3 regions of the Streptomyces sp. NPDC046805 genome follow, and region 1 is predicted to be linked to each of the others. Evidence: riboswitches for the same ligand, from Rfam matches in the RefSeq annotation. Region 1 holds a riboswitch; each other region holds the start of a gene.
What was found. Region 1 has a riboswitch for cobalamin ahead of ABZ910_RS26785 (prenyltransferase/squalene oxidase repeat-containing protein). Riboswitches for the same ligand answer to the same signal wherever they lie in the genome.

Region 2: linked by a shared signal. The riboswitch ahead of ABZ910_RS16645 (ribonucleoside-diphosphate reductase subunit alpha) and the one ahead of ABZ910_RS26785 (prenyltransferase/squalene oxidase repeat-containing protein) in region 1 are both predicted to bind cobalamin.
Region 3: linked by a shared signal. The riboswitch ahead of ABZ910_RS02865 (cobalamin biosynthesis protein) and the one ahead of ABZ910_RS26785 (prenyltransferase/squalene oxidase repeat-containing protein) in region 1 are both predicted to bind cobalamin.

What each region holds. Positions count from the first base shown of each region.
Region 1 is NZ_JBEYYC010000028.1:2,798-12,363, forward strand. Features, by position in the region: gene ABZ910_RS26770 (class I SAM-dependent methyltransferase) at 1-161, opposite strand, end outside; gene ABZ910_RS26775 (glycosyltransferase family 4 protein) at 155-1,555, opposite strand; gene ABZ910_RS26780 (TetR family transcriptional regulator) at 1,792-2,400, shown strand; TPP riboswitch at 2,410-2,584, opposite strand; cobalamin riboswitch at 2,673-2,826, shown strand; gene ABZ910_RS26785 (prenyltransferase/squalene oxidase repeat-containing protein) at 2,939-4,165, shown strand; gene ABZ910_RS26790 (SCO2322 family protein) at 4,162-4,839, shown strand; gene ABZ910_RS26795 (CbiQ family ECF transporter T component) at 4,832-5,929, shown strand; gene ABZ910_RS26800 (ATP-binding cassette domain-containing protein) at 5,926-7,626, shown strand; gene ABZ910_RS26805 (ECF transporter S component) at 7,689-8,519, shown strand; gene ABZ910_RS26810 (transglycosylase SLT domain-containing protein) at 8,883-9,320, shown strand; gene ABZ910_RS26815 (MFS transporter) at 9,560-9,566, shown strand, end outside.
Region 2 is NZ_JBEYYC010000013.1:173,431-182,996, reverse strand. Features, by position in the region: gene cyc1 (epi-isozizaene synthase) at 1-712, shown strand, start outside; gene ABZ910_RS16665 (cytochrome P450) at 709-2,088, shown strand; gene ABZ910_RS16660 (helix-turn-helix domain-containing protein) at 2,111-3,076, opposite strand; gene ABZ910_RS16655 (hypothetical protein) at 3,170-3,412, shown strand; gene ABZ910_RS16650 (ribonucleotide-diphosphate reductase subunit beta) at 3,325-4,338, opposite strand; gene ABZ910_RS16645 (ribonucleoside-diphosphate reductase subunit alpha) at 4,338-6,719, opposite strand; cobalamin riboswitch at 6,841-7,014, opposite strand; gene ABZ910_RS16640 (GNAT family N-acetyltransferase) at 7,047-7,553, opposite strand; gene mctP (monocarboxylate uptake permease MctP) at 7,648-9,285, opposite strand; gene ABZ910_RS16630 (DUF3311 domain-containing protein) at 9,282-9,554, opposite strand.
Region 3 is NZ_JBEYYC010000002.1:11,035-20,600, reverse strand. Features, by position in the region: gene ABZ910_RS02870 (cobyric acid synthase) at 1-437, opposite strand, end outside; gene ABZ910_RS02865 (cobalamin biosynthesis protein) at 434-1,393, opposite strand; cobalamin riboswitch at 1,491-1,633, opposite strand; gene ABZ910_RS02860 (hypothetical protein) at 1,783-2,010, opposite strand; gene ABZ910_RS02855 (inorganic phosphate transporter) at 2,045-3,349, opposite strand; gene ABZ910_RS02850 (class II aldolase/adducin family protein) at 3,663-4,412, shown strand; gene ABZ910_RS02845 (alpha/beta fold hydrolase) at 4,483-5,610, shown strand; gene ABZ910_RS02840 (hypothetical protein) at 5,994-7,433, shown strand; gene ABZ910_RS02835 (VOC family protein) at 7,523-7,936, opposite strand; gene ABZ910_RS02830 (ABC-F family ATP-binding cassette domain-containing protein) at 8,243-9,566, shown strand, end outside.

The DNA.
Region 1 (9,566 bases):
CACTTGGCGACCTCGCGGATCTCGTCCGCGTTCTGGTCGAGGGCCACGACCTGGGCGCCGCGCCGGTAGCACTCGAAGGCGTGCCGGCCGGCCCCGCAGCCGAGGTCCAGGACCCGGTCGCCCGGGGCGAGCGGGAACCGGGTGAAGTCGACGGTCAGCACGTGGCCCTGCTTTCGGAGTAGACACCTGTTGCGGCCGCACCGCGGCCGACTGCGTGCGGCTGCATGCGGAGTCCCCCGGCTCTTTCGATGGCCTCGCGGTACCGGGTCACCGTGCCTTCCGCGGCCCGTGCCCAGGTGAAGTGGGTCAGCACCCGCTCCCGGCCCGCACGGCCGAGGCGGATCCGCAGGCCCGGGTCCCCGAGCAGTCGGACGAGCCCGGCGGCCAGCGCACCCGCGTCGCCCGGCGGCACCGCCAGGCAGGTCTCCCCGTCGCGCCCGGCGACCTCGGGGATCGCCCCGCCGGTCGTGGCGAGCAGCGGGGTGCCCGTGGCCATGGCCTCGGCGGCCGGCAGCGAGAAGCCCTCGTACAGCGACGGCACGCAGGCGACCTCGGCCGAGCGGACCAGGTCGACCAGTTCGGCGTCCGAGATGCCCTTGACGAACTCGACGGCGCCTTCGAGGCCGTAGCGCTCGATGGCCTGGGCGACGGGACCGTCCTCGGCGCGCTTGCCGACCACGACGAGGTGGGCGTCGGGGTGCTCGGTGCGGACCTTGGCCAGCGCCTCGACGAGGAAGACCAGGCCCTTGAGCGGCACGTCGGCGCTGGAGGTGGTCACGATCCGGCCCGGCACCTGCGCCACCGACGCGTCGGGCGAGAACAGGTCGGTGTCGGCGCCGATGTGGACGACGTGGATGCGGTCGTCCCGGACGCCGAGGTGGTCGACGATCTCCTGGCGGGAGGTGCCGGAGACGGTGACGACGGACGGCAGGCGGCGGGCGACGCGCTTCTGCATGCGGGTGAAGGCGTACCAGCGGCGCACGGACATACGGCGCTTCCAGCCGTCGGCCGCATCCAGCTCCAACTGCCGGTCGACGGTGATGGGGTGGTGGATCGTGGTGACCAGCGGGGCGCCGACGTCGCCCAACAGGCCGTAGCTGAGCGTCTGGTTGTCGTGCACGACGTCGAACGCGCCGCGTCGGCCGCGCAGATGGCGGCGGGCACGGAGGGAGAACGTCAGCGGCTCGGGGAAACCGCCGGTCCACATCGTGGCGACCTCGAGGGCGTCGATCCAGTCGCGGTACTCGTCGCGCTTCGGAGTGCGGAAGGGGTCGGGCTGGCGGTAGAGGTCGAGGCTGGGCAGCTCGGTGAGGCTCAACCGGCCCGCGTAGTCGTCGATTCCGTCGATCCCGTCGAGCACGGGGTACGGCTGGGAGCCGATGACCTCGACGCGGTGGCCGAGACGGGCCAGTTCGCGGGAGAGGTGCCGTACGTAGACGCCCTGGCCGCCGCAGAACGGGTTGCCCTTGTAGGTGAGGAGCGCGATATCGAGCGGTCGCCCGCCATCGGCTGCGGGGTCCTCGCAGGCACCCGCATCCCTGGCCTCAGCGGTCACTCCGGGCCCCCTTCTCCGCGACATTCCGCGAGATTACGCGGCGGCGTTAATCTAGAACAAGTTTCAGACTTGAGCGTTCAAGAGGCTCTGAATCTACCGGCAGGTAGCAGTGTTGTGAGCGAGGGGCCAGGTGATTCACGCCACGGCGGGGGCCTCTGCCATGCTGTGCGGTCACACCCCCTCACCGACCGTCACGGAAGCGGGGCCACGCCCGCGGAAGCCAAGGTGGAAGCAAGGTGAAAGCCAGTACCGCCCGTCCTGCCCCGCCGCCGCTCACCGAGCGGCAGGAGGCCCGCCGCCGCCGGATCCTGCAGGCCAGCGCCGAGTTGGCCGGCCGGGGCGGCTACGACGCGGTGCAGATGCGGGAGGTCGCCGAGGCCTCGCGGGTGGCCCTCGGCACGCTCTACCGCTACTTCCCCTCCAAGGTGCACCTGCTGGTCGCCACGATGCAGGACCAGTTGGAGCACCTCCACGCCACGCTGAACAGGAAGCCCCCCACAGGTGACACCGCCGGGCAGCGGGTGGCGCAGACCCTGATGCGCGCCTTCCGCGCCCTGCAGCGCGAACCGCAGCTGGCCGGCGCCATGGTCCGCGCCCTGAACTTCGCGGACCGCAGCGTCTCCCCCGAGGTCGACCGGGTGTCCCGGCAGACGAGGGCGATCATCCTGGACGCGATGGGCGTGGAGGACCCGGCCCCGGACCAGCTCTCCGCGGTCCGCGTCATCGAGCACACCTGGCACTCGGCACTGATCACCTGGGTCTCGGGCCGCGCCTCGATCGAGCAGGTCAGGACGGACATCGAGACGGTGTGCCGGCTCATCGACCCGACGGGTCCGCGGGATTAGGGCACACAAAAACCTACGAAACGGGTTCCCTTCGCCGGTATTGTCCGGATCAGGTATTGGGGGTCGCCTTCCGGCCTGACTGCTGCCTTCTGGCCTCTCAGCCCGACCGAGGACGTCGGCCTCAGTGGATGCTTTTGCGTCCACCAAAGTCGGCTACTCCGGTCGAACTCCCTCACTCGTTCCGTAGGCCACTTTCAGGATAGAACTCCCGAGCCGTTGGCAATACCCCAAAGAGGAAGATTTTTCCTATCTCCACGGCCTCACCACCACCCCTGAGCATTCCGCCTACGGGCCGGTAGAGTGTGCGCGTCGTCATCACACCCGTACGGGGGGAAGCCGGTGCAATTCCGGCGCTGACCCGCAACCGTGAGCCGTTCCGCGAGGGCCGGTGAGCCGGACTGCCCCGCCCGGGACGTTGACCGGCTCACGTGCGTCGGCACCCGCCCGCGCACGGCACCGTCGAGGTATACGGAGCCGAGCCGCCGGGGCCGTCGTCCCGTGCTGCCCGGCTCCCCCTAGGGAGAGGCATCCGCCGACCATGACCGTCCTCCGCAGCGCGGCTGCCCTGGCCGCAGTCGGCGTGATCGCCGCCGCCACGCCCGCGATAGCCGCCGACCCCTCCCCGTCCGCGCCGGCCGCGCTCCCGTCCGGGCTGTACGGCAGCGCCGACCCGAAGTACGACGGCGTCTGGCGCCAGTCGCTCGCGCTGCTCGCCCAGCACACCGTGCACGTCACTCCGGCCACCAAGGCCGTCGACTGGCTGACCGGGCAGCAGTGCGCGGACGGCGCCTTCGCCCCCTTCCGCGCCGAACCGGCCAAGGCCTGCGACGCCAAGGTCATGGTGGACACCAACAGCACGGCCGCCGCCGTGCAGACCCTGAAGGCGCTCGGCGGGCAGGACGCCGCGGTCGGCAAGGCCGTGACCTGGCTGAAGTCCGTGCAGAACGCGGACGGCGGCTGGGGCTACACGCCGGGCGGACCCAGCGACGCGAACTCCACCTCCGTCGTCATCGGCGCGCTCGCGGCCGCCGGTCAGCAGCCCGCGTCGGTCGTCAAGGGCGGCAAGTCGCCGTACGACGCCCTCTTGAAGCTGTCCCTGCCGTGCTCCGGTGACGGCGCGGGCGCCTTCGCCTACCAGCCGGACAAGAAGGGCAAGTTGGCCGCCAACGCGGACGCGACCGCAGCGGGCGTGGTGGGTGCGCTGGGCCGGGGCATGGTCGTCGACGCGGCGAAGGCCGACGCCGGCAAGAAGGCGGACGCCTCCTGCACCGGCTCCGGCAAGGCCACCCCGGAGCGGGCGGCGGTCAACGGAGCGGCGTACCTCGCCAAGGCGGTCGCCAAGAGCGGCCACCTCGACTCGGTGCTCCCCGGCTCCACCGACCAGCCCGACTACGGCAACACCGCGGACGCGGTCGTCGCGCTCGCCGCGCAGGGCGGTGCCGGCCGTGCCGCGAAGCCCCTGGCCTGGCTGGAGAAGAACGCCGCCCCCTGGGCGAAGCAGAGCGGCCCCGCCGCCTACGCCCAGCTGATCTTCGCGGCCCACGCCACCGGCACCGACCCGCGTGCCTTCGGCGGCACGAACCTGGTGAAGGCGCTCGACGCCACAGGCCCGGCGCCGCAGCAGGCCAAGGCCGTCGCCGAGTCCGGCACGCGGGCCGAGCAGAGCACGAGCACCAAGGTCTGGTGGATCGTCGGCGTCGGCCTCGTCGCGGGCATCGGCATCGGCTTCCTGTTCAGCGGACGCAAGAAGAAGCAGCAGCCGTGACCTCCGGCCGCCGTGCCGCGACGCTGCTCCTGGCCGGGTTCCTCCTGTGGGGGACCGCCGGCCAGGCGCAGGCCGCGGGCTACCGCTACTGGTCCTTCTGGGAGCGCACGGGCGACCACTGGACCTACGCCACCGAGGGCCCGGCGACCGCCCGCCCCTCCGACGGCGAGGTCCAGGGCTTCCGCTTCGCGGTGAGCGAGGACTCGGCCGACGCGACGCGCCCGCGCGGCCGTGCGGACTTCGACGCGATCTGCGCGAAGACCCCTGCCCGGGACGGCAGGAAGCGGGTGGCGCTGGTCATCGACTTCGGTACGGCGGCGGACGCGCCGTCGGGCGAGACGCCCCCGCAGGGGCGGACGGCGTGCGCGTCGGTCTCCTCCGACGCGACGACGGCCGAGGCCCTGGCGGCCGTGGCCAAGCCCCTGCGCTACGACGCGAACGCCCTGCTGTGCGCGATCAGCGGCTATCCGCAACAGGGCTGCGGCGAGCAGGTGTCGACGGACGGGAAGCCGGCGGGCGGCGCGGCGGCGGACTCCGCGAAGAAGCCGGCGGCCGAGGGTCGCGGCCACGACGACGGCCACGGTCCGTCGGTGGGGCTGATCGCGGGAGCGGGCGCGGTCGTGCTCCTGGGCGCGGCAGCGGTGTGGCAGGCGCGGCGGCGCGGGGATGCGTAAGCCGTACGGCCCTGTGCATCCCGGTGCCTGGTGGTTGTGGTCCCTCGGTCTCGGGACCGCGGCCACCCGCACCACCAACCCCCTCCTCCTCGCCCTGCTGATCGCCGCGGCGGGCTATGTGGTCGCCACGCACCGCACCGCCGCCCCCTGGGCCCGCTCCTACGCCGCGTTCGCCAAGCTCGCCCTCGCCGTCCTCGTCATCCGGCTCGTCTTCGCGGTGGTCCTCGGCTCCCCCGTCCCCGGCACCCATGTGATCGCCACGCTCCCCGAAGTCCCGCTCCCCCACTGGGCGCAGGGCATCCGGCTCGGCGGCCGGGTCACCGCCGAGGCGCTCGTCTTCGCGCTGTACGACGGCCTGAAGCTGGCGACCCTGCTCATCTGCGTCGGCGCCGCCAACGCTCTCGCCAACCCGGCCCGCCTGCTCAAGTCCCTGCCGGGCGCCCTGCACGAGACGGGCGTGGCCGTGGTCGTCGCCCTCACCTTCGCCCCGAACCTCATCGCCGACGTCCAGCGCCTGCGCGCCGCGCGCCGCCTGCGAGGCCGCCCCGACCACGGCATCCGGGGCCTGCTCCAGGTCGGACTCCCGGTCCTGGAGGGCGCCCTGGAACGCTCCGTCGCCCTCGCCGCCTCGATGGACGCGCGCGGTTACGGCCGCAGCGTCGAGGTCTCCGCCTCCGTGCGCCGTACGACCGCCGCCCTCACGCTCGGCGGCCTGCTCGGCGTCTGCGTGGGAACGTACGGACTGCTCACCGCCGACGGCGGCACGTACGGACTTCCGGTCCTGCTCGTCTCGGTCGCCGCCGCCCTCGCGGGGCTGCGCCTCGGCGGCCGCCGTTCGCCGCGCACCCGCTACCGGCCCGACTCCTGGAACGCGCGCGCGTGGCTGGTCGCCGCCTCCGGCGTCGCGGTCGCCGCGCTGCTCGCGCTCGCGGGCGCCCGCGATCCTGCCGCGCTGCACCCCGGAGTCGTCCCGCTCACCGCGCCCGGCCTGCCCCTGTGGCCGGCGGCGGCCGAACTCCTCGCCCTGGTCCCCGCCTTCGTCGCCCCCAAAGCACCCAAGACCCCCGAAGCCCCCAAGGAGCCGTCGTGATCCGCTTCGAGGACGTCAGCGTCACGTACGACGGGGCGGCCGAACCCACCGTCCGGGGCGTGGACTTCACGGTCCCGGAGGGCGAACTCGTGCTGCTCGTCGGCCCCTCGGGCGTGGGCAAGTCCACGGTCCTCGGCGCGGTCAGCGGGCTCGTCCCGCACTTCACGGGCGGCACCCTGCGCGGCCGGGTCACGGTCGCGGGCCGGGACACCCGCACCCACAAACCGCGCGAACTCGCCGACGTGGTCGGCACGGTGGGCCAGGATCCGCTCGCCCACTTCGTGACGGACACGGTGGAGGACGAACTCGCCTACGGGATGGAGTCGTTGGGGCTCGCCCCGGCGGTGATGCGGCGCCGCGTCGAGGAGACCCTGGACCTGCTGGGCCTCGCCGACCTGCGCGACCGCCCCATCGCCACCCTCTCCGGCGGCCAGCGCCAGCGCGTCGCGATCGGCTCGGTCCTCACCCCGCACCCCAGGGTGCTCGTCCTGGACGAGCCGACCTCGGCGCTCGACCCGGCGGCCGCGGAGGAGGTCCTGGCCGTCCTCCAGCGCCTGGTCCACGACCTCGGCACGACGGTCCTCATGGCCGAGCACCGCCTGGAGCGGGTGATCCAGTACGCCGACCAGGTCGCCCTCCTGCCCTCTCCCGGGGCCGCCCCGGTCCTCGGCTCCCCGGCCGAGCTGATGGCCGTCTCCCCGGTGTACCCGCCGGTGGTGGACCTGGGCCGACTGGCGGGCTGGTCCCCGCTCCCGCTGACCGTGCGCGACGCGCGCCGCCGGGCGGGGGAGCTCCGGGAACGCCTCGACGGGCGGGAGGCGACGCGGCCGGCGCCGGCGGCAGCGGAGAGCGCCGCTCCCGCCCCCGGCAGCCCCAAGTCGCCCACCCCGGCCACCCGTTGGCGCCTCCGCAAGCGCACCGCCCCCGACGTCACCACACCGTCGCCCTTCGTCGCGGAGGTCCGCTCCCTCGCCGTCCGCCGTGCCCGCGTCGACGCCCTCCGGCAGGTCGACCTCACCGTCGCCCCCGGCGAGACCGTCGCGCTCATGGGCCGTAACGGCGCGGGCAAGTCGACGCTGCTGGGCTCGCTCGTCGGGCTGGTCGAGCCGACCGCCGGCTGCGTCCGGGTCGGCAGAGCCGCCCCGCACCGCGTCCGGCCCCGCGACCTCGTGCGCCGGGTCGGCCTCGTGCCGCAGGAGCCCCGCGATCTGCTGTACGCCGACACGGTCGCCGCCGAGTGCGCGGCCGCCGACCGGGACGCGCAGGCCGCATCCGGTACCTGCCGCGCGCTGGTCTCCGAGCTGCTCCCGGGGATCACCGACGACACGCATCCCCGCGACCTCTCCGAGGGCCAGAGGCTGGCGCTCGCCCTGGCCGTCGTCCTGACCGCCCGTCCCCCGCTGCTCCTGCTGGACGAGCCGACCCGCGGCCTGGACTACGCGGCGAAGGCCCGACTGGTCGCCGTGCTGCGCGGGCTCGCCGCCGAGGGGCACGCGATCATGCTGGCCACGCACGACGTGGAACTGGCCGCCGAGCTCGCCCACCGGGTGGTCCTGCTGGCCGACGGCGAGGTGATCGCCGACGGGCCGACCGCGGACATCGTGGTCTCGTCCCCTTCCTTCGCCCCACAGGTCACCAAGATCCTCGCCCCGCAGGAGTGGCTGACGGTCACCCAGGTACGGGAGGCCCTCGCGTGAGCACGGGTACGAACACGACCACACGTACGAGTACGAATACGAGCACGGCCGCGACTGCGGCCGTGGGTACGCCCCCTCGCTCCCAGCCCCGCCCCATCCGCCTCGGCCCCCGCTCCACCGCCGCCCTGGTGCTGGTCAGCGCGGTCGGTGTCGTCGCCTTCGGCTGGCCCTTCCTCGCGCCGCCCGCCTCGCAGCTGAACGCCCACGCGCAGGACGCTCCCTGGCTGTTCGCGGGCCTGCTCGCGCTGCTCGTCGCCGTCGTGGCCGCGACGATCTCCGAGTCGGGGCTCGGTCCGAAGGCCGTCGCCATGCTGGGCGTGCTGGCCGCGACCGGGGCGGCTCTGCGGCCGATCGGCGCGGGCACCGCAGGGATCGAGCCCATGTTCTTCCTCTTGGTACTCAGCGGACGCGTCCTCGGCCCCGGCTTCGGCTTCGTCCTCGGCTCCCTCACCATGTTCGCGTCCGCGCTGCTCACCGGGGGTGTGGGTCCGTGGATGCCGTTCCAGATGCTCGCGATGGGCTGGTTCACCATGGGCGCGGGGCTGCTGCCGGGACCCGACCGCCTGCGCGGCCGCGGCGAGCTCGTGCTGCTCGCGGCCTACGGCCTCCTCGCCGCCTTCGCCTACGGCACGGTCATGAACCTCGCGGGCTGGCCCTTCATGGGCGCCCTGGCCTCGAACATCGCCTTCGACCCGCACGCCGCGGTCCCCGCCAACCTGGCCCGTTTCGTCGCGTACTGCACGGCCACCTCCCTCGGCTGGGATCTCGGCCGGGCCGTCTGCACCGTCGCGCTGACCCTGGCGCTCGGTCCGACGCTGCTGCGCGCACTGCGCCGGGCCACACGCCGGGCCGCCTTCGAGGCGGCGGCCACCTTCGACGCGCCGGTCGGCTGAGCCCCCTGTCATCACTGTCATCGCACGTGCGCGAACCGTCGGGCGGCAGGTGAAGCGGCCCACATGACGCACGTCACCTACGAGGCGGGATCGTAGAACTTTTCACCCGAATTGCACCTATTTGCACCGCAACTGACCTGCACTTTGCGATCCAGGTCACACGGATCGCCGCCACCCCCGGTTCGGCCGCAACTAGTAAAAGGGGGCATTGCGGACACCCTTCCGAGCTGCTTCTCTGGACGAGTCGCCAGGCGCCGACGAGCCCGCACGGGCCGCGGCGCCTCCGTATGCCCCGCCACGCAGCGGGCGCGCATGGCTCCGCTTACGGCGGCGACCCCTTGTTCCCCACAGAAGAGGTTCTTTGTGTCTGTTTCGTTCATCCGCCGTATGGCCGCTCCGATCGCTTCCCCCAAGAAGGCCCTCGCCGCTGCCGCCGTGGCCGCCGCCACGACCGGCATGATCCTCACCTCCGCGCCCGCGCAGGCCGACACCGGCTCCGGCTCCGGCTCCACCGCCTCCGCCCAGGAGATCGCGCACAAGATGATCCCGGACGCCGCCCAGTACAACGCGTTCAGCCAGATCGTCTCGCGCGAGAGCGGCTGGGACATCCACGCCACCAACAGCTCCTCCGGCGCCTACGGCCTGGTCCAGGCCCTGCCCGGCTCGAAGATGGCGTCCGCCGGCAAGGACTGGAAGACCAACCCGGCCACCCAGATCAAGTGGGGCCTCGACTACATGAACTCCCGCTACGGCAGCCCCGCCGCCGCGTGGAACTTCTGGCAGACCAACCACTGGTACTGAGCCGTACGGCACGCGGGAAGGGTGCGGTTGCACCCTTGCAGCGCGAGATGGATCACAAAGCGGTGTCCGGAAATCGATCCGGGGAAGGCGCTACGTGCCTGCGTATACGGTGTTTAGCGGCTTTGTGCAGCGAGACGCCTACGCCACGTAAGGGGCGTACGCCCCTCTATGGTCGTTTTTCGACCTGCCGTGGTGCAGGTCCCGTCCCTGTTCCCGTCGAAAGGTAGGCGAGCGCAGTTTTGCCGG
Region 2 (9,566 bases), on a different contig from region 1:
CGACTCACCCGGGCACCATCTGCACCACCCGGACCCCTTGGTCGCGGGTCTCGCGGACAGCGTGGTGCGGCTGTACGCGTTCCTGCCCGGCACCTGGAACGCGCGCTTCGCCCGCCACTTCCACGCGGTGATCGAGGCGTACGACCGCGAGTTCCGCAACCGGACCGAGGGGCATGTGCCAGAGGTAGATGAGTACCTCGCCCTGCGGCGCCTCACCTTCGCGCACTGGATATGGACGGATCTGCTGGAGCCGGCGGCCGGTCTCGAAATCCCGGACGCGGTGAGGAAAAACCCGGTCTATCGCCGTCCGGCACTGCTGAGTCAGGAATTCGCCGCCTGGTACAACGACCTCTGCTCGCTCCCGAAGGAAATCGCGGGAGAAGAGGTCCACAATCTCGGAATCAGTCTCATCACGCATGAGGGACTGAACCTGGAGGAAGCGGTCGCGGAAGTGCGGCGGCGCGTCGACACATGCATAGCCGAATTCATCGAGGCGGAGCGCGCGGCGTTACGTTTCGCCGACGACCTCGCCGACGGCACGACGCGGGGAAAGGAACTCAGCGCCGCCGTGCAGGCCTGCGTGTGCAATATGCGGAACTGGTTCAGTTCCGTCTACTGGTTCCACCACGAATCCGGCCGGTACATGGTCGACAGCTGGGACGACCGGTCCACACCCCCGTACGTCGACAACGAAGCGGCAGGTGAGAAATGACCATCGAATCCGCGACGCCCGAAGCCGAGGCCCGCTCGGCGTCGGAGCTGCGTGAACCGCCCCTCGCGGGCGGCGGTCTCCCGTTGCTCGGCCACGGCTGGAAGCTGGCCCGGGACCCGCTCGCCTTCATGTCCCAGCTACGCGACCACGGCGACGTCGTACGGCTGAAGCTCGGCCCGAAGACGGTGTACGCCGTCACCACCCCCGACCTCACCGGCGCCCTCGCGCTCAGCCCCGACTACCACGTCGACGGCCCGGTGTGGGAGTCCCTCGAAGGGCTGCTCGGCAAGGAGGGCGTGGCCACCGCCAACGGCCCCCGCCACCGGCGCCAACGGCGTACCATCCAGCCCGCGTTCAGGCTCGGCGCCGTCCCCGGGTACGGGCCGATCATGGAGCAGGAGGCGCACGCGCTGACCGAGCGCTGGCGCCCCGGCGACACCATCGACTGCACCCCCGAGTCCTTCCGGGCCGCCGTGCGCATCGCCGCCCGCTGCCTGCTGCGCGGCGTGTACATGGACGAGCGCGCCGAACGGCTCAGCACCGACCTCACCACCGTCTTCCGCGGCATGTACCGGCGCATGGTGCTCCCGCTCGGACCGCTGTACCGGCTGCCGTTCCCGGCCAACCGTGAATTCAACCGGGCGCTGGCCGATTTGCATCTCCTCGTCGACGAGATCGTCACCGAGCGCCGAGCATCCGGTCAAAAGCCGGACGATTTGCTGACGGCTTTGCTGGAGGCGAAGGACGACAATGGAGACCCCATCGGGGAACAGGAGATCCACGATCAGGTCGTCGCGATACTCACGCCCGGAAGCGAAACAGTCGCGGCCGCGATCATGTGGCTGCTCCAGGTGCTCGCCGAACATCCGGAACATGCGGAGAAGGTGCGCGCCGAGGTGGAAACGGTGACCGGTGGTGACCGTCCTGTGGCATTCGAGGATGTTCGCAGCCTCACGCATACGAACAATGTCATCATCGAGGCCATGCGTTTGCGCCCGGCCGTATGGATATTGACGCGGCGCACGGTGACGGACACCGCGCTCGGTGCCTATCGCATTCCGGCCGGGGCGGACATCATCTACAGCCCGTACGCCATCCAGCGCGACCGCCGGTCCTTTGGGGACCATCTCGACTTCGACCCCGACCGCTGGCTGCCCGAGCGGGCCAAGGGCGTGCCGAAGTACGCGATGAGCCCCTTCGGCGTGGGCAACCGCAAGTGCCCCAGTGACCACTTCTCGATGGCCCTGCTGACCCTGCTCGTGGCGGCACTGTCGGCGAAGTACCGCTTCGAGCAGGTCGGGTCGTCCGACGACGCGACCCGCGTGGGAATCACGCTGCGGCCGCACCGGCTGCTGCTGACGCCCGTCGCATGGTGAGACCGCCGCTGCCGGCGCGCGCTCAGGCGGCCTCCGGGCCGCGGAACGCGCGCCGGTACGACTGCGGGGTGGTCCCCAGCACCCGGCCGAACTGGTGGCGCAGCGCGGCCGCCGTGCCGAACCCGGTGCGCGCGGCGATCGCGTCCATCGTCTCGTCCGTGCCCTCCAGCAACTCCTGGGCCGCCAGAACACGTTGACGCAGGAGCCAGCGGTAGGGGGTGGTGCCGGTCTCCTGCTGGAAGCGGCGGGCGAAGGTGCGCGGCGCCATGTGGGCGCGGTCGGCGAGCTGCTCGACGGTGACCTCTTGGTCGAGATGCCGCTCCATCCACGCCAGCACTTCGGCGACGGTGTCGCACGGGTCCTTCGGCAGCGGCCGCTCGATGTACTGCGCCTGGCCGCCGTCCCGGTGCGGGGGCACCACCATCCGGCGGGCGATCTTGTTGGCGACGTCGGGCCCCTGCTCCTTGCGCACGATGTGCAGACACGCGTCGATGCCGGCCGCGGTGCCGGCGGAGGTGATCACCGGGTCCTCGTCGACGTACAGCACGTCCGGCTCGATGACCGCCCGCGGATTGCGCAGCGCCAACTCCCGGGCGTGCCGCCAGTGCACGCTGCACCGCCGCCCGTCGAGCAGCCCGGCCGCACCGAGCACGAAGACACCGGAGCAGACGCTGAGCACGCGCGCACCGCGGTCCACGGCGCGCACCAGGGCGTCGAGCAGCGCAGGCGGATACTCGCGCGTGACGTAGTCGGCACCGGCCGGCACCGCGATCAGGTCGGCCTCCTCCAGCCGTTCGAGACCGTACGGCGTGGAGACGCGCAGCCCGCCCACATGCGTGCTCAGCGTCGTCCCCTCCGCCGAGACCACGGCGAAGTCGTACACCGGCAGCCCGTCGTCACTGCGGTCGCTGCCGAACACCTCGCAGACGACACCGAGCTCGAAGGGATGCACGCCGTCGAGGAGGACGGCGGCCACGTTCTTCAGCATGCCTCCAGTGTGCCGCGCGACTGGCAGGAATTCGAGGGGGTGCGGCAGTCCTGCCACTGACGGTAAGGAGCATTCGGCGCGACAGTAGTGTCCATGAACGGAAACCAGATCGAAGGCCTCATCGGAATGCTCTCCGTCCTCGCGATCTTCGTCCTCCTGGTCCTCCCGTCAGTGCTCGGCATCGTGCGCGAGCGGCGCATCGACCGACAGCTGCGGGAGTCCCAGGAGGCACGGGGGAGCGGAAGGGATCAGAAGTCCTCGTCCAGGTCGACGGTGCCCTCCACCGCCACCTGGTACGCCGAGGCGCGGCGCTCGAAGAAGTTCGTCAGCTCCTGAACGCCCTGCAGCTCCATGAAGGAGAACGGGTTCTCCGAGCCGTACACCGGAGCGAAGCCGAGGCGCGTCAGGCGCTGGTCGGCGACGCACTCCAGGTACTGCCGCATCGAGGCGGTGTTCATGCCCGGGAGGCCGTCACCGCACAGGTCGCGCGCGAACTGCAGCTCGGCCTCGACGGCCTCCCGCAGCATGTCGGTGACCTGCTGCTGGAGTTCGTCGTCGAAGAGCTCCGGCTCCTCCTTGCGGACGGTGTCCACGACCTCGAACGCGAAGGACATGTGCATCGTCTCGTCCCGGAACACCCAGTTGGTGCCCGTGGCGAGGCCGTGCAGCAGACCCCGGCTGCGGAACCAGTAGACGTACGCGAAGGCGCCGTAGAAGAACAGGCCCTCGATGCACGCGGCGAAGCAGATCAGGTTCAGCAGGAAGCGGCGGCGGTCGGCCTTGGTCTCCAACCGGTCCAGCTTCTCGACCTCGTTGATCCACTTGAAGCAGAACGCGGCCTTCTCGCGGATGGAGGGGATGTTCTCCACCGCGTCGAAGGCGGCCGCGCGGTCCTCCGGATCGGGGAGGTAGGTGTCCAGCAGCGTCAGATAGAACTGGACGTGCACGGCCTCCTCGAACAGCTGGCGGCTCAAGTACAGCCGCGCCTCGGGGGAGTTGATGTGCTTGTACAGCGTCAGCACCAGGTTGTTCGCGACGATCGAGTCGCCCGTCGCGAAGAAGGCCACCAGGCGGCCGATCAGGTGCTGCTCCTCCGGGGACAGCTTCGCGAGGTCGGCCACGTCCGAGTGGAGGTCGACCTCCTCCACGGTCCAGGTGTTCTTGATGGCGTCCCGGTAACGCTCGTAGAAGTCGGGGTAGCGCATGGGGCGCAGCGTCAGCTCGAAGCCCGGGTCGAGGAGGTTGGTGTTACGGGTACTCATTACTGGCAGGCCTCGCAGGACTCGGGGTTCTCAAGGGAGCAGGCGACGGCGTCGGCCTCGGCCACCTGCTGGACGGGGATGGTGGGCTGCGCCTTGCCGGCCGCGCGGGCGATGCGGGTCGCGGGGCGCGAGCGCAGGTAGTACGTCGTCTTCAGGCCCTGCTTCCAGGCGTACGCGTACATCGAGGAGAGCTTGCCGATGGTCGGCGTCTCCATGAAGAGGTTGAGCGACTGGGCCTGGTCCAGGTACGGGGTGCGCGCCGCGGCCATGTCGATCAGGCCGCGCTGCGGGATCTCCCACGCCGTGCGGTACAGCGCCCGTACGTCCGCCGGGATCCACGCGAAGTCCTGCACCGAGCCGCTCGACTCGCGCAGCGCCTCGCGGGTGCGGGCGTCCCAGACGCCGAGCTGCTTGAGGTCCTCGACCAGGTAGGAGTTGACCTGCAGGAACTCGCCCGAGAGGGTCTCGCGCTTGAAGAGGTTGGAGACCTGTGGCTCGATGCACTCGTACACGCCCGCGATCGAGGCGATGGTGGCGGTCGGCGCGATGGCCAGAAGCAGCGAGTTGCGCATGCCGGTCGTGGCGATCCGCTCGCGAAGCGCCGCCCAGCGCTCCGGCCAGGTCGGCTCGACGCCGAAGTGGTCGGGATGCAGGACACCCTTGGCCGTACGGGTCTTCTCCCAGGCCGGGAGCGCGCCGTTGCGCTCGGCGAGGTCGGCGGAGGCCTCGTACGCGGCGAGCATGATGCGCTCGGCGATCCGCGTGGACAGGGCGCGCGCCTCGGGCGAGTCGAAGGGCAGGCGCAGCTTGAAGAAGACGTCCTGCAGGCCCATGGCGCCGAGACCCACCGGCCGCCACTGGGCGTTGGAGCGGCCCGCCTGCTCGGTCGGGTAGAAGTTGATGTCGACGACGCGGTCGAGGAAGGTGACGGCCGTGCGGACCGTCTCGTCCAGGCGCTGCCAGTCGATGTCGCCGGTCGCCGTGTCGACGAAGGCGCCCAGGTTCACGGAACCCAGGTTGCAGACCGCCGTCTCCCCGTCGTCCGTGACCTCCAGGATCTCCGTGCAGAGGTTGGAGGAGTGGACGACGTGGCCCGGCTCGGCCGTCTGGTTGGCGGTGCGGTTGGCGGCGTCCTTGAACGTCATCCAGCCGTTGCCGGTCTGCGCGAGGGTGCGCATCATGCGGCCGTACAGGTCGCGGGCCGGCATGGTCTTCTTGGCGAGCCCGGCGGCCTCCGCCTTGCGGTACGCGGCGTCGAACTCCTCGCCCCACAGGTCGACCAGCTCGGGCACGTCCGCCGGGGAGAACAGCGACCACTCGGCGTCGGCGTTGACCCGGCGCATGAACTCGTCCGGGATCCAGTGCGCCAGGTTGAGGTTGTGCGTACGCCGGGCGTCCTCACCGGTGTTGTCGCGCAGCTCCAGGAACTCCTCGATGTCGGAGTGCCAGGTCTCCAGGTAGACGGCCGCGGCGCCCTTGCGCCGGCCGCCCTGGTTCACGGCGGCGACCGAGGCGTCGAGGGTCTTCAGGAACGGGACGATGCCGTTGGAGTGCCCGTTGGTGCCGCGGATCAGCGAACCGCGGCTGCGGATACGGGAGTACGACAGACCGATGCCGCCCGCGTGCTTCGAGAGGCGGGCCACCTGGTGGTAGCGGTCGTAGATGGAGTCCAGCTCGTCCAGCGGGGAGTCGAGGAGGTAGCACGACGACATCTGGGGGTGCCGCGTGCCGGAGTTGAAGAGCGTGGGGGAGGAGGGCAGGTAGTCGAGGCGGCTCATGAGCCCGTAGAGCGCGGCGACTTCGTCGACGGAGCGGGTGCTGTCGTCCTCGGCGAGACCGGCGGCGACGCGCAGCATGAAGTGCTGGGGAGTCTCGACGACCTTGCGGGTGATCGGGTGGCGCAGGAGGTAGCGGCTGTACAGCGTGCGCAGGCCGAAGTAGCCGAAGCGGTCGTCGGCGGCCGGGTCGGCCAGCGCGTCGAGCCGCTCGGCGTGCAGCTGCGCGAACTCGGCGGTGCGGTCGGCGATGAGCCCTTCCCGGTGCCCCAGGGTGACGGACTCCGTGAAGGACGTGACGCCCTGCGACGCGGCCTCGGCGCGGATGCCGACGGCCAGCAGGCGGGCGGCCAGCCGGGAGTAGGCGGGGTCCTCGGAGATGAGGCCCGCGGCCGCCTCCGTGGCCAGCTCACGCAACTCCCGCTCGTCCGCGCGCGCGGACCGGCCGCGCAACGCGGCGGCGGCGACCCGGCCGGGGTCGGCGTCGGGAAGGTCGGCGGTCAGCTCGGTCAGGGTCCGCAGCAGCGCGGCACCGGGACCGTCGGTCTCCAGGTCCGTGGCGGAAACGCCGGTCGCTGAAGCCGGGTCGGCTGGCGCGATGGTCACGTGGGGCTCTCCCTCGCTCGGCACAGGGCCTTGCGGAGGGCAGGGGCAGCACACGAGCGCACGGCGCGTCGCGTCCACCGGCCCACTCCGCGAGGCCCGGACGTCAGAACACCCGGGCCGGACGGCCGGGCGCACTGTCGGCAGGTCCTCGGACTGACGCTCGTGCGCCGTCACCGGGAGGGGGACGGACATGCACAAGTACACCGTTGCGGGACAGTTCCGGATTCGCACCGGATTCCCCTGCGACGACAGCGAGCATGAGCATACATCTTGTGCCGGGTGTGAGAGACACCCCCATATGTTGTGTCGTGGTGACTCCGGAGCGTGTCAGAAGGTCAACTCGTAGGTGAGCAGCGTGAAGTCGCCGACGTCCGGGATCGGGTTCCAGTCGCGCCCGGGGCTGCGGACGAAGCCCAGCCGTTCGTAGATGCGGTGGGCGGTGTGCATGGCCTGCTGCGTCGACAGGACGATGCCCACGCAGCCGCGCGTGGCCCGCGCCCGCTCGACACAGGCCCGTACGAGCGCCTCCCCGGCTCCCCGTCCGCGCGCCGCGTGCGCGACGGCGAGCATCCGTATCTCGGCCTCCTCGGGCCGGGCGACGTCGGCCATGGGACCGCCGGACGGCACGAAGGTGACTCCGCCGAGGATCCGGTCGCCGTCGGCCGCCACGAGCACCTCGGCGGCGGCCGCCCGCTTCGCGACGTCCCGCAGCTCCCCGAGGTACCAGTCCGCCTCCCCGAACGTGAGCAGCCCGTCCCGGAGGTAGGCCTGCGCGGTGATCTCGCCGAGCGCGTCGTAATCGCCGGGTGCCGCCTGCCTGATCACGATGTCCATGGAGCCGAGTGTGCCGGACGGGTACGGCAACGGGCCGCCGGTTTTTCTCCGGCGGCCCGTCGCTCGCGTACGGCTCAGTGCCGTCGTGTTCGGCTCAGTGCGCCGAGCCCGCCGTCGCCGGCGGCAGCTCCACCTGGACGCCCGGGTCGCCCGCGTCCGCCGTGTAGTCCTCCGGCCGGGTCTCGTCGACGCCCTCAGGGGCCTTGACGGCCTTCAGGGCGAGAGTGAGGACCACCGTGACGACCACGTTGAGCACGAACGCCGTCATGCCGATGTAGCCCATGTCACCGATGCCGGGGATGGCCGCCGCCGGGCCACCGAAGTGCTTCTGCGCCGGGTTCGTCGGGGAGACGACACCGTACGCGGTGAGCGTGCCGTAGACCATGCCGACCGCCCAGCCGGCGAGCAGCGCCCAGCGGTGGCACCAGCGGGTGAACAGGCCGCCGACCAGCGCCGGGAAGGTCTGCAGGATCCAGATACCGCCGAGCAGCTGGAAGTTGATGGCCACGGTCTTGTCCATGGTCAGGACGAAGACCAGCGCGCCCACCTTCACCAGCAGCGACACGATCTTGGAGACCCGGGTCTCCTGCTGCGGCGTCGCGTCCGGCTTGATGAAGTCCTTGTAGATGTTGCGGGTGAACAGGTTCGCCGCCGCGATCGACATGATGGCCGCGGGCACCAGCGCGCCGATGCCGATCGCCGCGAAGGCCACACCCGCGAACCAGGACGGGAACATGTTCTCGAACAGCTGCGGGATCGCCAGCTGCCCGTTGGTGACCTTCACCCCGGCCGCGATCGCCATGAAGCCCAGCACCGCGAGCAGGCCGAGCATCAGGGAGTACAGCGGCAGGATCGTGGTGTTGCGGCGGATCACGTCACGGCTCTTGGACGACAGGGTCGCGGTGATCGAGTGCGGGTACATGAAGAGCGCGAGCGCGGAGCCGAGCGCCAGGGTGGCGTACGACCACTGGCCCGCCTCCGGCGGGAAGAGCGCGCCACGCGGCTTTCCGGTCGCCGGGTTGGTCTGCGCGAACGCGTCGCCGGCCTTGGCGAAGATGTGCTCGAAACCGCCCAGCTTGATCGGGATGTAGATGATCGCCACCGCGATGACGATGTAGATCAGCGCGTCCTTGACGAACGCGATCAGCGCGGGGGCCCGCAGGCCGGACGAGTAGGTGTACGCGGCCAGCACACCGAAGGCGAGCAGCAGCGGCAGGTCCTTCATGAACCAGTTGGAGCTCGTGTCGCCGCCGATGCCCATCACGTCCAGCACCGCCTGGATGCCGACGAGTTGGAGCGCGATGTACGGCATGGTGGCCAGGATGCCGGTGAGGGCCACCGCGAGCGACAGGCCCTTGGAGCCGAAGCGGCCGCGCACGAAGTCCGAGGTCGTCACGTAGCCGTGCTTGTGCGAGACCGACCACAGGCGCGGCAGGAACGTGAAGATCAGCGGGTAGACGAGGATCGTGTACGGCACCGCGAAGAAGCCCGCCGCGCCCGCCGCGTAGATGGCCGCCGGGACCGCCACGAACGTGTAGGCCGTGTACAGGTCGCCGCCGAGCAGGAACCAGGTGATCCAGGTGCCGAACGACCGTCCGCCCAGGCCCCATTCGTCGAGGCTCTGCTCGTTCTCGGCCTTGCGCCAGCGCGCGGCCAGGAAGCCCATGACCGTGACGGCCAGGAAGAAGAAGACGAAGACGCCGAGCGCGACGCCGTTCACGCCGTTTTTCATTCCGACGCACCCCCGTCCTGGGCGGCAGCGACGCGCCGAGTACGCTGCTCACGCTGCCAGAGCTGATAGGCCGTCATCGTCAGTGCGGTGGAAATGATCACCCACAGCATCTGGTACCAGTAGAAGAACGGGATCCCGATGAACGTGGGGTCCGTCTTGGCGTAGGAGCCGACCCAGAGCATCGCCACGAACGGGGCGATGAGACATAGGGCGATTACCACCCGGACCGGTGTCACCACCGGTGGTTTCACTGCAGGCGAATCTGACATGCCACGGCTCCG
Region 3 (9,566 bases), on a different contig from region 1:
GTGCGCCGCAGATTGATCTCGGCGGGGGATCCGGCCCCCTCGCAGATCACCGCGTCGTAGGTGCCGCGCAGTTCGGCGAGGCTGTCCAGCACGGTGCCGAGCAGCTGCTGCTGCCGCCCGCCGTGATAGCCGCGCGCGCTCAGCTCGCCGACCGGCTTGCCGAGCAGCACGACCTGGCTGCTCCGGTCGCCGCCGGGCTTGAGCAGCACGGGGTTCATCAGCGCCGTCGGCTCGACGCGGCAGGCCTGGGCCTGCATGGCCTGCGCCCGGCCGATCTCCGCGCCCTCGCGCGTCACGAACGAGTTGAGGGACATGTTCTGCGCCTTGAACGGCGCGACCTTGACGCCCTGCCGCACCAGCCACCGGCAGATCCCGGCGGTGACGACGCTCTTGCCGGCGTCGGAGGTGGTGCCGGCGACGAGGAGTCCACCGCTCATGAGGCACGCCCCTTCGCTCGTGCCGCGGCGGTGACGGCCGCGCGCACGGCGACGGCGGCGCCGAGCGCGAGCCAGCCCACGCGCCGCGAGAGCCGTACGGCCCGTTCGATGTCCGGGGCGGTGACGGTGCGGCCGGTGCTGTTGAGCACCGGGCGGTGCTCGACGCGGCCCGCGTAGGACAGGGTTCCACCGAGCCGTACCCCCAGGGCGCCCGCGAAGGAGGCCTCGACCGGACCGGCGTTGGGGCTCGGGTGGCGGCGGGCGTCGGTGCGCCAGGCGCGCAGGGCGCCGCGCGGGTCGGGGCCTGCGGCCGCGGCGAGTACGGCGGTGAGCCGCGCCCCCGGCCAGCCGGCGGCGTCGTCGAGCCGCGCCGAGGCCCAGCCGTACCGCAGATAGCGGGGGGACCTGTGCCCGACCATGGCGTCGAGGGTGTTCACGGCGCGGAACCCGAGCAGCCCGGGCACGCCGCCCACGGCCCCCCACACCAGGGCGCCCACGACGGCGTCGGACGTGTTCTCGGCGACGGACTCCACGACGGCCCGGGCGATCCCGTGGGCGTCGAGGGCCTGCGGGTCCCGCCCGCACAGCCGCGGCAGCCGCGCCCGGGCCCCGGTCACGTCGCCGGCCTCCAGGGCGCGCCCGATGCCTCGGGCCTCCCGGGCGAGCGACGTGCTCCCGACGACGGCCCAGGTGGCGGCGCCGGTGAGGGCGAGGGATGCGGCGGGAGACGTACGTACGGCCCGGTCGGCCACGGCACCGAGGGCGACGGCGCCGCCGGCACACACGGCGGTGTGCAGCGCGCCCCATCCCCGGTGATCCCGCCACAGCTTCCGCTCCACGGCCCCGGCGGCCCGCCCGAAGGCGGCGACGGGATGCCCATGGCGCGGATCGCCCAGGAGGAGGTCACCGAGGAGGCCGGCGGCGGCGCCGTACGCGAAGACGCGATCGGCACGCATGCGGTCAGCCGGTCGTGGTGTCAGATGCAGTAGGCCTGGTTCGGAACGATCGGCAGCCGAGCATGGCGGTATGTCCTCACTCAGGGTGTCCACGCCCTGGTTCGACGAGACCGGCGGCGAGAGTTCCTGGCTCCCGGGAGTTGTCTCCCGGTGACAGTGGCGGGACCGCGCCGGATTCGCACCGGCTTCCTCTCCTGCCGCCGTATATGGCTTGGGCAGTCCACCACGCGCTCGGAAGGGCCGTCAACTGCCCGTTGACCTGCGAGGGAGAGTGTGCTGAGCCCCACAGACACGCGTAAGGCCCCTCCCTGATGCATCGGGTGCATCGAGGAGGAGCCTTGCGGACCTCGACGAGGTGGTGGGACGAGGCGGCGCCGGTGACCCTTCGGTCAGGCCTTGGCCATGATCAGGTAGATCCCGTACGCCACCGCGGCCGCGCACGCCGCGAAGCACACGTACGCACCGGTCACCGCCAGGGCAGCGGAGTCGCCCTGCGCGGCCGCCCGCTCGCGCCGGGACAGGCCCGACACGCCGAGCGTGAAGAGGGCCACGAGGCCGACGGTGACCGCGAGGCTGACGCCGAAGACGGAGCCGATGGCTGCCCAGTCGATGTTCATCGTGTTGCTTCCTTAGATACCGGTTGGGCGGGGCTCAGACGGTGGCGGCCGGGGAGGTGGCCGTTTCCTTGGCGGAGGTGGTGGCACTGGCGTGCGCCGGGGCCCGGTCCGAGGTCGAGGCCGTGGGCTGCGACGGGATCGCGGCCGTCCGGTCCTCGGTCGTCCGGTCCTCGGTCGTCGTGCCCGCCGGAGGCGGCGTCACGGCGGCCACGGCCGCGGTCACCACACCGGGCGACTCCTCGGTCTCGTTGACGTTGCTGTGGTCGACCACCTCGCGGCGGGAGACCTTCCAGATCGCGGCGCTGGCGGCGACCAGGAAGACGGCGACGAGCGCGGTGCCCCAGTCGCCCAGGCTCGTCACGCTCTCCGCGAGCGCGCCGACCAGGGCGGCGGCCGGAAGCGTCAGCACCCAGGCGACGACCATGCGGGTCGCAGTCGACCAGCGGACGGTGCCGCCCTTGCGGCCGAGACCCGCACCCATCACCGAGCCGGAGACGACGTGGGTGGTGGAGAGGGAGAAGCCGAGGTGGGAGGAGGCCAGGATGGCCGTGGCCGCGCTGGTCTGGGCGGCGAAGCCCTGCTGCGGCTGGAGCTCGGTCAGGCCCTTGCCCATGGTGCGGATGATGCGCCAGCCGCCGATGTAGGTGCCGAGCGCGATGGCGAGACCCGCGGACAGGATGACCCAGGTGGGAGGGTTCGAGCCCGGGGCGATGGCGCCGCCGGCGATCAGAGCCAGGGTGATGATGCCCATCGTCTTCTGCGCGTCGTTCGTGCCGTGCGCGAGGGACACCAGACCGGCGGAGGCGATCTGGCCGGCGCGGTAACCCTTGCGGGTCGCCTCGCCGTCGGCCTTCTTGCCGATGCCGTAGGAGAACCGGGTGGCGAGCATCGCAGCGAGGCCCGCGACGATCGGGGCCGCCACGGCCGGGAGCAGGACCTTGGTGACGAGCACGTCACCGTGGACGGCGCCGGTGCCCGCGGAGGCGATGGCGGCGCCGATCAGGCCGCCCATGAGGGCGTGCGAGGAGCTGGAGGGGAGGCCGACGAGCCAGGTCAGGAGGTTCCAGAGGATCGCGCCGACCAAGGCGGCGAAGATGACCTCGGGACGGATGCCGGTCTCGTCGACGAGACCTTTGGAGATCGTGTTGGCGACCTCCAAGGAGAGGAAGGCGCCCAGCAGGTTCAGAGCGGCGGACATGGCCACCGCGACCTTGGGCTTGAGCGCACCGGTCGAGATGGTCGTGGCCATCGCATTGGCGGTGTCGTGAAAACCGTTCGTGAAATCGAACGCGAGTGCGGTTACCACCACAATCGCGAGGATCAGCGAGAAGTTTTCCATTTACCCAGGCAATCGTTCGAGGTCATTGGCTGGTTGACCGTAAGGAACCTGAGTGAACGGAAGGTGAACTGAGACAGGCATCGTGGTGTCACAAAGAGAGGGGCCTCGCTCCACTTCGACACGTCGGCCCAGGCATGCCTTGGCCGGCGGCCGCGAGCGAACGTTTTCAGCCACCTCATCGAGCCGTTGAAGAGATTCTGGTCACCCGGACCCGCGGTGCGCGAGCCGTATGCGGTCTTCCGGAGGTGTGGGTTCCGGCCTGAAGTGCGTCGCCGTCACGGCCGGTCGAGGCGCCGGCTGGCAGGATCGCGGCATGACGGAACAGCGGCGGGATCAGCGGGACGAGCGCGACGTGCGGGCTGTCGCGGAGGGTGCGGGCGCTGCGCACGGTGCGCCGGAGACGGGGCGGAGGCACGCGTCCGACGAGGAGGTGCACGCCTGGGAGGCGCTGGTCGCGACGGCACGGCGGACGGTGTCCGACGGGCTGGTCGTCGGCACCTCCGGCAATGTGTCGGTGCGCGTCGGGGACACGGTGCTGGTCACGCCGTCGGGGGTGCCGTACGACCGGCTGGCGCCGGACGACCTCACCGGCGTCGATCTCACCGGCCGCCAGGTCCTCGGCACCCTCGTCCCGACCAGCGAACTGCCCATGCACCTCGCGATCTACCGCAGCACCGACGCCGGTGCGGTCGTCCACACCCACGCCGTGCACGCGACGGCCGTCTCGACGCTCGTCTCCGAGCTGCCGTCGATCCACTACATGACCAGCGCGCTCGGCGGGCCCGTCCGGGTCGCCCCGTATGCGACCTACGGCACCGAGGAGCTGGCCGAGAACATGCTCCGCGCCCTCACCGACCGCTTCGGCTGCCTCCTCCAGAACCACGGCACGATCACCTACGGCGCCGGCCTCGACCAGGCCTACGACCGCACGGCCCAGCTGGAGTGGATGTGCCGGCTGTGGCTGACGGCCTCGTCCATACCGGGCCGGACCCCGAGCCTCCTGTCACCGGAGCAGGTGGCCCAGGCGGGCGAGCGACTGCGGGGGTACGGCCAGCGGGGGTGACGCTCGCTGCCGGTGCGCCGTCGTCCCGCTCCCACTGGCCGGGGCGCCAGAGCGCCGGGACACTGGACGGGTGCGCACTGTCAAAGCGGCGGCTGCCGTCGTCACCGCGGCCCTGGCGGTCGTCGCGGTGGCCGTGGCGGCCGGGCGGAGGGCCAGCAGCGCCGCGCTCAAGGCGTCCCCGGGCCGGCCGCTGGCCACCGAACCCCGGCTCACCGTGCACGGCACGGCCGATGACCGCATCACCCTCACCCGCGATCTGGCCTCCCTGTACCCCGGCGTCTACGGCCTCGCCGGCGACGGCTCGCACGCCGTGGTCGGGGACATCCTGGAGTCCGCCCCGCACACCGCCGACACCGTCGTACGCCGCCTGGAACGCGTCACGCACGGCACCCTCCAGCCCGGCGACAAGGTCTGGCTCACCCCGAACGTGCACATCGGCGACCCGAGCTCCGCCCTCGGCCTCGACCACGCCGACATCGACGTGCCCGGCGAACTCGGCCCGCTGCCGGCCTGGTTCGTCCCCGGCTACCGGGACACCTGGGTGATCATGGTGCACGGCCTGGGCACCACCCGCGAGCTCGCCATGAACGTCATGGAGTTCCTGCACCGCAGGCGCCTGCCGGTGCTCGCCCTCTCCTACCGCGGCGACCTCGGCGCGCCCCGCCCGCCCGACGGGCTGAGCCACCTCGGCGAGACCGAGTGGCGCGACCTGGACGCGGCGATCCGCTACGCCGTCCGCTACGGCGCCCGCCGCGTCGTCCTCCACGGCTGGTCCACCGGCGCCACCATGGCCCTGCGCGCCGCCGCGGACTCGCCGGTGCGCGACCGCGTCGCCGGGCTGATCCTGGACTCGCCGGTGCTCGGCTGGGAGGCCACGCTCCGCGCTCTCGCGGCGGCCCGGCACATGCCGGGAGCCGTGCTGCCCCTCGCGGTGCGGGCCGCGCAGGGCCGCGCCGGCCTGCACGCCGACCAACTGGCCGAGACCGCCGACCCGGCACGGCTTACGGTGCCCACCCTGATCATCCACGGCCCGGACGACACCGTGGCCCCCTGGGAACTCTCCCAGCGCCTCGCCGCAGCCCGTCCCGACCGGGTCGCCCTCCACACCGTGCCGAACGCCCCGCACGGGGCGATGTGGAACGTCGACCCGAAGGAGTACGAGGAGCGGCTGCGCCGCTTCCTGACCCCGCTGATGTGAGCGCTGACGCGAGAGCCGATGTGCGTCCCGGTGTGCGCGCTGACGTGAGCGCCGGACGCGAGCCGTGTGAGGCTCGTCCGCGGCTCGACACCGGTCCAGGGGCCGGGTCCCCGACGACGCTCACGACGTGCGTCCACGCCTCCGCTTCCGTCTCCGTCCCGGACTCGGCCCCGGCCTCCGTCCAAGGCCGAACGAGTGGCCTGAACATGTCTCTCCGGCCGTCCTCGGACCGCGTGCGTTGGCCACCTCTGTAGCCCGCCGTGACATTCCGTTTGGGTTTTCGGACCGTCAACCGGAAGACTGCACCCGTGACGTCCCGTATCCCGCGCGACTCAAGGCTTCGACTCGTCCGACCGCGACCCCTGGCCGCCGCCCCCCGAGCGATGAACCAGCGGCCCGCGCGCCGCCCCGTACCCCGGCCCCCGGAGGGCACACCCGCCCCCGCCGAACTGGCCAGAATGGCGCGCTCCGGCCTGGCCGGCGCCGTCCGTGTCGCCCGCTGGGCCGACGCCGCCCTCGGCCCCGGCCGCGACGGCGCCACGCACGACGGCAAGGCCACCCTCTCCGCCGCGACCGCCGAACAGGCGGCCGGCGACCTGGGCCTGACCGTGGCTCAAGTCCGCGCCGACTGGGACACGGCCCGCCTCGCCGGCCTCGTCGAGGTGCACGGCGACACCGCCCGTCCCGGCTGGCGGCTGCACGCCTGGAACCGCGACGACAGCGCCGTGCTGCGCGGCTGGGTCGCCCTCTTCGACGCCTGGTCGCTCGCCAGCCCGGAACCCGCGGACCACGAGCCGGCCACCGTGTCCGAGGTCGTCTCGGCCATGCCCCAGGTGCTCTCCTTCCTCCAGCTGTCCGCCGGTCCCGTCCCGGTGGAGCAGCTCCTCGACCTGCTCCAGCAGCGGGTCACCGAGCTGCGCACCGCGCGCTGCGAAGTCCCCTACGAGGCCGCGTCCGCGGCTTCGGGGGCCGCCGGACCCGCCGGGGCCGGACCCGTGGCCACTGTGGCCACCATGACCTCCGCGGCGTCCGGTCCGGTGAGACCCGTGGTCGTCGCCGCGCCCGCCGACGCTCACGCGGTGGGACCCGTGGCCGCCGCGGACACCTCGCTCGCTCCCCTCCTCGACTGGTCCCTGCACGCCCTCTCCTCCGTCGGCGCACTCACCTGCGGCACCGGACAGGCCACCCTCACCCCGCTCGGCAGCTGGGCGGTGTGGGTCAAGCTGGAGCAGATCTGCGTGGCCGCGCAGAGCCCCGCCGGGAACATCGAGCAGTCGGCCGAGGACATGCTCCGCGGCTGCGCCCAGCTCCGCCCCAACGCCGCCCGTGCCGAATACCGCGCCTGGCTCGCCGCCCGCCCCGTCGGCAGCGCCGTCACCGAGCTCATCGACGCCGCCCGCGGCGAGGACGCCCTGCTGCGCGGCCTGGCCTTCGAGGCGCTGCGCGTCGTCGGCGCCCCGGCCGAACCCGACGTACACGCCGTCCTGGACGAGCCGACGCTGCGGCCGTACGCCCTGCTGTGGCTCACCGAACACGACGGGGTCGACCCGGAGGACGCCCACGAGGCCCTCACCCGGGAAGAGGCCACGTGGCTGTGGGTGGACACCGCCGCCGCCGTCGCCGACCACGGCGAGGCGCCGATGCTCGTACGGCACCTGGAGTCGGCGGTGCAGCCCACCGTCCCGCAGCTGCTGAACGAGGTGCGCGCGGTCGGGCACCCCCGCACCGTGCAGGTCCTGGTCGCCCTCGCCGCCGCCCACCCCGACCCGGCCCTGGCCAAGGCCGTGCGCCGGGCGGCCTTCCAGGTGCACACCGGGGGATAAGCGGCTCCGGCACGGGAACACCGGTCAGGCTCCTGTTCCGGAGGCGTCAGGCCCGCACCTCGGGGGTGGCCGGCCGTATCCCTGGGGTGTCAGACCCGTATCTCCGGGGCGTACGTGCCGAAGCTCCAGACGTTGCCCTCGGCGTCGCGGGCCATGTAGTCCCGGGAGCCGTAGTCCTGGTCCGTCGGGGGCATCAGGATCTCCGTGCCGTGGTCCACGGCACGCTGGTGGTGTGCGTCGACGTCGTCCACGACGACGTACACCCCGGTGGGGCCCGCTTCCTTCATCACCGTGTCGAAGACGCCGCCGCGGCCCTTGGAGCCGAGCATCACGCCGCCGTTGCCCTGGACCAGCTCGGCGTGCAGCACCGAGCCGTCCTCTCCCTCGTAGACCGACAGCTCGGTGAATCCGAAGGCCTCCGTGAGCTGCTTGATCGCCGCCTTCGCGTCGGCGTACAGCAGGGTCGGGAAGATGCTCGGCCGTCCGCTGCCCGTGTCCGTCATGTCGATCACTCCGTTGTGCGTCGATGCGGTCGGTGGGGGAGAAGCGGCCGGAAAATCCCGGATTCCGGCCCGTTGTTCAGTCTGGCACCCGCCACTGACAACAGGCCTCGTGCCCGGATAAGGCCCGGCGGCGAGGCCCTGGAGCGGTGCCGGAGCGGTGCCGGAGTGGTGATCGAACACCCGGACGCAGAAAAAGCGCTTGCATCGCCCCGCTAGAATCGACCCATGGCCATTCTCCTCGCGCATTAGACGGCGGAAACGTCCTCAGCCGCCCATCCGCCACATCACCAGCCCTGGAGTATGTCCGTGATCTCCGCCTCCGGCATCGAGCTGCGCGCCGGCGCCCGCATCCTCATCGAGAACGCCTCCTTCCGTGTCGCCAAGGGCGACCGCATCGGTCTGGTCGGCCGCAACGGTGCAGGCAAGACCACCCTCACCAAGGTCCTAGCCGGCGAGGGCATCCCCGCCGGGGGCACCGTCACCCGCTCCGGCGAGGTCGGCTACCTCCCGCAGGACCCCCGCACCGGCGACCTCGACGTGCTCGCCCGCGACCGCGTCCTCTCCGCGCGCGGGCTCGACGTACTGATCCGCAAGATGCGGGACAACGAGCAGCGCATCGCCAACGGCTCGGGCGCCACCCGCGAGAAGGCGCTCAAGCAGTACGAGCGCCAGGAGACGGAGTTCCTCACCAAGGGCGGGTACGCCGCCGAGGCCGAGGCCGCCACCATCGCCGCCGCGCTCAACCTGCCCGACCGGGTGCTCGGCCAGCCGCTGCACACCCTCTCCGGTGGTCAGCGGCGCCGTATCGAGCTGGCCCGGATCCTGTTCTCCGACGCGGACACGCTGCTGCTCGACGAGCCGACGAACCACCTCGACGCGGACTCGATCATCTGGCTGCGCGACTACCTGAAGACGTACCGCGGCGGCTTCATCGTCATCTCGCACGACGTCGAGCTGGTGGACACGGTCGTGAACAAGGTGTTCTACCTGGACGCCAACCGCTCCCAGATCGACATCTACAACATGGGCTGGAAGCTCTACCAGCAGCAGCGCGAGGCCGACGAGAAGCGCCGTAAGCGCGAGCGCGCCAACGCCGAGAAGAAGGCCGCCGCGCTCCACTCGCAGGCCGACAAGATGCGCGCCAAGGCGACGAAGACCGTCGCCGCGCAGAACATGGCCCGCCGCGCGGACAAGCTCCTCTCCGGGCTGGACGCCGTCCGCCAGTCCGACAAGGTCGCCAAGCTCCGCTTCCCGGAGCCCGCGCCCTGCGGCAAGACCCCGCTGACCGGTGAGGGCCTGTCGAAGTCGTACGGCTCGCTGGAGATCTTCACCGACGTCGACCTGGCCATCGACAAGGGCTCCCGGGTCGTCATCCTCGGCCTCAACGGCGCCGGCAAGACGACCCTGCTGCGGCTCCTCGGCGGAGTCGAGAAGCCCGACACCGGCGAGGTCGTCCCCGGTCACGGCCTCAAGCTCGGCTACTACGCCCAGGAGCACGAGACCCTCGACCCCGACCGCACGGTCCTGGAGAACATGCGCTCGGCCGCCCCCGACATGGACCTCGTCGAGGTCCGCAAGGTGCTGGGCTCGTTCCTGTTCTCCGGCGACGACGTCGACAAGCCGGCCGGCG